DNA from 2 places in the Streptomyces sp. NPDC021100 genome. Region 1 is predicted to be linked to the other one. Evidence: riboswitches for the same ligand, from Rfam matches in the RefSeq annotation. Region 1 holds a riboswitch; the other holds the start of a gene.
The links. Region 1 has a riboswitch for cobalamin ahead of nrdI (class Ib ribonucleoside-diphosphate reductase assembly flavoprotein NrdI). Riboswitches for the same ligand answer to the same signal wherever they lie in the genome.
Positions count from the first base shown of each region.

Region 2: it holds a riboswitch for cobalamin, as region 1 does, so the genes downstream of both, ACH4PU_RS02370 (ribonucleoside-diphosphate reductase subunit alpha) here and nrdI (class Ib ribonucleoside-diphosphate reductase assembly flavoprotein NrdI) in region 1, are expected to answer to the same signal.

Region 1 is NZ_JBIRQH010000014.1:180,524-183,772, reverse strand. Features, by position in the region: gene nrdE (class 1b ribonucleoside-diphosphate reductase subunit alpha) at 1-1,476, opposite strand, end outside; gene nrdI (class Ib ribonucleoside-diphosphate reductase assembly flavoprotein NrdI) at 1,473-1,904, opposite strand; cobalamin riboswitch at 2,077-2,299, opposite strand; gene ACH4PU_RS24280 (3-hydroxybutyryl-CoA dehydrogenase) at 2,544-3,249, opposite strand, start outside.
Region 2 is NZ_JBIRQH010000001.1:513,204-516,452, forward strand. Features, by position in the region: gene mctP (monocarboxylate uptake permease MctP) at 1-600, shown strand, start outside; gene ACH4PU_RS02365 (hypothetical protein) at 608-1,072, opposite strand; cobalamin riboswitch at 1,295-1,434, shown strand; gene ACH4PU_RS02370 (ribonucleoside-diphosphate reductase subunit alpha) at 1,589-3,249, shown strand, end outside.

The sequences.
Region 1 (3,249 bases):
GTGGATGCGCTGCGAGGCCAGGTAGCCGTGCAGGTTCATCTGGCCGAGGCCGATGGAGTGCGAGAGGTCGTTGCCGCGCGCGACGGACGGCACCGCGTCGATGTGCGACTGGTCGGAGACGGAGGTCAGTCCGCGCACGGCCGTCTCGACGGTCGCGCCGAGGTCGGGTGAGGCCATGGCGGCGGCGATGTTCAGCGAGCCCAGGTTGCAGGAGATGTCCCGGCCGACCGTCTCGTAGCCCAGCGAGGCGTCGTAGGTGCTGGGCGTGTTGACCTGGAGGATCTCCGAGCAGAGGTTGGACATGTTGATCCAGCCCGGGATCGGGTTCGCCCGGTTCACCGTGTCCTCGAACAGCAGGTACGGGTAACCGGACTCGAACTGTAGCTCCGCGACCGTCTTGAAGAATTCCCGCGCGCTCAGCGCGGTCTTCCGGATGCGGGGGTTGGCGACCATGGCGTCGTAGTGCTCGCTGACGGACAGGTCGGACAGCGGCCTGCCGTACTCGCGCTCCACGTCGTACGGCGAGAACAGGTGCATGTCCTCGTTCCGCTTGGCCAGTTCGAAGGTGATGTCGGGTACGACCACACCCAGGGACAGCGTCTTGATGCGGACCTTCTCGTCCGCGTTCTCCCGCTTCGTGTCCAGGAACCGCATGATGTCCGGGTGGTGCGCGTGCAGGTAGACCGCGCCCGCCCCCTGCCGCGCGCCGAGCTGGTTGGCGTACGAGAATGAGTCCTCCAGGAGCTTCATCACCGGGACGACTCCGGACGACTGGTTCTCGATCTTCTTGATCGGGGCACCCTGCTCCCGCAGGTTCGTCAGCAGCAGCGCCACGCCGCCGCCCCGCTTCGACAGCTGGAGGGCGGAGTTGACGCCGCGGCCGATGGACTCCAGGTTGTCCTCGACCCGGAGGAGGAAGCAGGAGACCAGCTCTCCGCGCTGGGCCTTGCCCGCGTTGAGGAAGGTCGGGGTGGCCGGCTGGAAGCGGCCGGTCATCATCTCGTCCACCAGCCGGGAGGCCAGCGCCTCGTCACCGGCGCCGAGGAACAGGGCGGTGGCGACGACCCGGTCCTCGTACCGCTCCAGGTAGCGGGAACCGTCGAAGGTCTTGAGCGAGTACGACGTGTAGTACTTGAACGCACCGAGGAAGGTGCGGAAGCGGTGCTCGTGGGCGTACGCCCGCCGGTACAGGTCCTCCAGGAACTCCCACCGGTAGCACCGGATCGGCGCCTCCTCGTAGTAGTCGTTCCCGATGAGGTAGTCGATCTTCTCCTTCAGCGACCCGAACACCACCGTGTTCGGGTTGACGTGCTGGAGGAAGTACTGGCGGACGGCCTCTCGGTCCTTGTCGAACTGGATGCGGCCGTCGCAGTCGTACATGTTCAGCATGGCGTTCAGCGCGTGGTAGTCCTTGCGCGTGCCGACCGACTCGCGCCGGCCCGCGAGCGCCGTGACCGGTGTGACGAGGGTGTTCATGCCGCCTGCCGCTCCGCCGTCGACGAGTATCGTGTCCAAAATTCCCGCAACCCTTCCCTTACGGCGCGGACGTCGCGGTCTGTGCCCAGCAGTTCGAATCGGTACAGCTCCGGGACCCTGCACTTCGCCGAGATCACCCGGCCGGCCAGGCAGTAGTCGGCCCCGAAGTTGGTGTTGCCGGAGGCGATGACCCCGCGCAGCAGCACCCGGTTGGCCTCGACGTTCAGGAAGCGGATTACCTGCCTGGGGACCGCGCCGGCCCGTTCGCCACCCCCGTAGGTCGGCGTGATCAGCACATACGGCTCGGTCACCTCGGGCATGCCCGTACGGCGCGGATGCAGGGGAATGCGTGTGGCCGGCAGGCCCAGCTTCTCCACGAAACGCCTGGTGTTCTCCGAGACGCTGGAGAAATACACGAGACCGCTCATCGTTCGCCGCCTCCTCTCGCTCGTTCCCGTCTTCGCCCGAGGGCCGGGAGGGGAGGAACGGCGGGGCGCGTACGGCGGGAGACCGGGTGGCGGGAAAACCGATACGCCTCACCCGGGGCCGTGCGTCTGCCACCTGGCCCTCCCTCGGGGCCTCGGAGCGCGCACACCGCTGTCCGGCGTGCGCACCGGTGGCAGGTCTTCGGACTCACGGGCGCGTCTCGTGTCGTACGAGGCTCCTACTGGCCGTCGCTTCCCAGACCCCGTTCTTGGGCCCAGTGCGTATGACGGCGGTCGTTCCCGCTCACCGCTGCGGGGCAGTCCCGGATTCCCACCGGGTTCCCTCTTGCGACGCCAAACACAAAGATGCCCGGCGAACCACCAGCACCGCCAACACTACATCTAGGAATCCAGCGACCGCACACATCCCAGATGTTGTGTCGCGCCCGAAACTTAGGTATACCTAAGTCCTGCCATTGGCCAGAGGGCGGCGGGATCTCCTGTGGGCCGGTTCGCCGTTCCACGCCCGCCATGGCAGACCGGAAGCGGAACGCAGAGAGGGCGGGAAGCGCCGCACCCGCGCTTCCCGCCCCTCCCCCGCGCCCCTGCCAAGGCCCTCACCCCGGCGGTCGTGCGGTTCCCTCAGCCCGTGCCCCGAGCCGCTCGACCGTGGCCGTAGATGTGGAACCCCCGGCCGGCCTTCCGGCCCAGCAGCCCTGCCTCCACCATCCGTTGGAGCAGCGGCGGTGGCGCGTAAAGGGGTTCGCGGAACTCGTCGTAGAGCGACTCCGCGATGGAGACGACGGTGTCCAGGCCGATCAGGTCGGCGAGTTTGAGCGGGCCCATGGGGTGGGCGCAACCGAGCTCCATGCCCGTGTCGATGTCCTGTGCGGTGGCGAAGCCGGACTCCGCCATGCGAACGGCGGCGAGGACATACGGGATGAGCAGGGCGTTGACGACGAAGCCCGCCCGATCCTGGGAGCGGATCACCGTCTTGCCGAGCGTACGGGCCGCGAAGTCCTCGGCCAGGGCGGTCGTCTCGGCCGAGGTGTGCAGCGAGGTCACCACCTCGACCAGCGGCAGCACCGGCACGGGGTTGAAGAAGTGCAGGCCGATCACCCGGTCGGCGCGGGTGGTCGCCATGCCGAGCCGCATGACGGGCAGGGAGGAGGTGTTCGTGGCGAGGACCGCCGCCGGGTCCTCGACGGTCTTGTCAAGGGCGGCGAAGATCTCGGCCTTGGCGTCCGGGTTCTCGACGACGGCCTCGACGACGAGCTGCCGGTCGGCGAGGTCGCCCAGGCTGCCGGTGAAGACGAGCCGGTCCAGAGCGGCGTCGGCGGCCTCGCGG
Region 2 (3,249 bases), on a different contig from region 1:
GCGATCGGCATCGGTGCCCTGGTCCCGGCGGCCATCATGTCCATCGCCGCCGCCAACCTCTTCACCCGCAACATCTACAAGGACTTCCTGCGGCCGGACGCCTCGCCCGCGCACGAGGCGAAGGTCTCCAAGCTCGCGTCCCTGCTGGTGAAGGTGGGCGCGCTCGTCTTCGTCCTCACCATGGACAAAACGGTCGCCATCAACTTCCAGCTGCTGGGCGGCATCTGGATCCTCCAGACCGTCCCCGCCCTGGTCGGCGGCCTGTTCACCCGCTGGTTCCACCGCTGGGCGCTGCTGGCGGGCTGGGCGACCGGCATGATCTACGGCACCTGGCGCGCGTATGACACCCCGAGCGCCACGCAGGACCACTTCGGCAACACCAACCTCATCCCCTTCATCGGAGAGAAGGGGTACATCGGGCTGACGGCGTTCGCGCTGAACGTGCTCGTCGCGGTCGTGCTGACCTTCGCGTTCAAGGCGCTCGGCACACCGGACGGCGTGGACGAGACGAAGGCGTCCGACTACACGGCGGACGCGGGCGACCCGGGCGTCCAGGCGGAACTGCCCCCGGCGACGGCGGGAGCACCGGGCGGTCACTGACGCCCGGCTACGACCGTCGGCCCCCGCCTCGCCGGCGGGGCCGCGGTCGGCCGGGCCGGCTCGCCCAGCGCAGCGCCTCCGCCTCCCCGGGCGGCAGCAGGCCCGCACCGACGAGCGCGGCGCGCCCGGCCTCCCTGCCGGCCAGCAGATAGCCGAGGTCGCAGGAGTCCGCGTCGTGGTAGTGGCCATCGGTGACCAGGACGGCCGCCGCCACCCCGCCGAGCCCCTCCAGCAGACCCTGCCGCAGCGCCGGAAGGTGCTCCCGGGGCAGCAGGTCCTCCGGCACGGCACTGAGCAACTCCAGCCCACCGCCCGGACCGGGCGGTTCGACGTCCGCGACGATGTGCGCGTAGGGCCCGCAGCCACCGAGGTTGAGCCGCACGCACACGCGGATCCCCGGCACGGGCCGGGGCAGGGGCGTCACGGCGGCATCGCCGAGGGGGCCGCCTGTGATCGATCTCCCGTTCGACATAAGCGGACCGTACGAGTCCCCGGCCCGTCGACGCCCTCCCACCGACGGACGTCGGCCGGTGGTACGTCTACACATTCGTGAAGCCCGGCCGCCCTTCCCTTCTGCCGCCGCGTGACAGGGGATCGCTTCCGTGAACGCGCCTGTCACCGGGCCCCTCCGTTAGCACATTCCGCGACCGCTCCATGACGTGACGACACAACATGTGGGGGCACGCGCGATCGTCGGCACTAGATGTATGCTCGTCCTCGCTGTCGCCGCAGGGGAATCCGGTGGAAATCCGGAACTGTCCCGCAACGGTGTACGTACGGGCCCAATCCGCCCGTTCCGCAGTCCGAGGACCTGCCGGCAGCACGCCATCGCCGGGCCCGCCCGGTACGGCGTCTGAACACGTCCGGGCCTCGCGGGTTGGGCCGGTGGACGCCCGCGCGCACGCCTCGTACGGCTTCCGTACGCCGTCGGCTGCGCGTGCGCGCCCCCCTGCCTTCCCGCCGGGCCCCCGAGCGAGGAGAGCCACACGTGACGATCGCGCCCGCGGAACCTGTTTCAGGTCCGGTCTCTGCGCCCGAGGCGGACACGACCGGCGGCCCCGGGACCGCGCTCCTGCGCACCCTGACGGAGCTCACCGCCGATCTGCCCGCCACCGACCCCGGCAAGGTCGCCGCCGCCGCGCTGCGCGGCAGGCACCCCGGGTCGGACGAGGCCGAACTGCGCTCGCTGGCCACCGAGGCCGCGGCCGGGCTGATCTCCGAGGAGCCCGAGTACTCGCGGCTCGCCGCGCGGCTCCTCACGCTCGCCATCGCCGAGGAGGCGGCCGGGCAGGGCGCGGTCTCCTTCTCCGCGTCCGTCGCCACCGGCCACCGCGAGGGCCTGATCGCCGACGAGACCGCCGCGTTCGTGCGCGAGCACGCCGAGCGGCTGGACGCGCTGGTGGACGCCGCGCTCGCCGACGGCGCCGACGACCGCTTCGGCTACTTCGGCCTGCGCACCCTGCACAGCCGCTACCTGCTCCGCCACCCGATCACCCGGAACGTGATCGAGACGCCGCAGCACTTCCTGCTGCGCGTGGCCTGCGGCCTGGCCGAGGACGGATCGGTCCGCGCCCTGGAGGACGTGGCCGAGCTCTACCGCCTCACCAGCACCCTCTCGTACCTCCCCTCCTCCCCCACGCTCTTCAACTCCGGCACGCGCCACCCGCAGATGTCGTCCTGCTACCTGCTGGACTCGCCGCTGGACGAGCTCGACTCGATCTACGACCGCTACCACCAGGTCGCGCGGCTGTCGAAGCACGCGGGCGGCATCGGTCTGTCCTACTCCCGCATCCGTTCCCGCGGTTCGCTGATCCGCGGCACCAACGGGCACTCCAACGGCATCGTGCCGTTCCTGCGGACGCTCGACGCCTCCGTCGCCGCCGTCAACCAGGGCGGCCGGCGCAAGGGCGCGGCCTGCGTCTACCTGGAGACCTGGCACGCGGACATCGAGGAGTTCCTGGAGCTCCGCGACAACACCGGCGAAGAGGCCCGCCGCACCCACAACCTCAACATCGCGCACTGGATCCCGGACGAGTTCATGCGCCGGGTCGAGGCGGACGCGGACTGGTCGCTGTTCTCCCCGGCCGACACCCCGGACCTGGTCGACCTGTACGGCGACGAGTTCGACGCCGCGTACCGGAAGTACGAGGCCGAGGGCAAGGCCGTCAAGACCATCCCGGCGCGGGTGCTCTACGCCCGGATGATGCGCACCCTCGCGCAGACCGGCAACGGCTGGATGACGTTCAAGGACGCCGCCAACCGCACCGCCAACCAGACCGCCGAGCCCGGCCAGGTCGTCCACTCCTCCAACCTCTGCACGGAGATCCTGGAGGTCACGAACGACGGCGAGACCGCGGTCTGCAACCTCGGTTCCGTCAACCTCGCCGCCCACCTGGGCGCGGACGGCGAGATGGACTGGGAGAAGCTGGACCGGACCGTCCGCACGGCCGTCACCTTCCTCGACCGCGTCGTGGACATCAACTTCTACCCGACCGAGCAGGCCGGGAACTCCAACTCCCGCTGGCGCCCGGTCGGTCTGGGCCTGATGGGCCTCCAGGACGTCTTCTTCCGGCTGCGGCTGCCCTTCGACTCCCCCGAGGCGAAGGCCCTGTCCACCCGGATCTCCGAGCGGATCATGCTCGCGGCGTA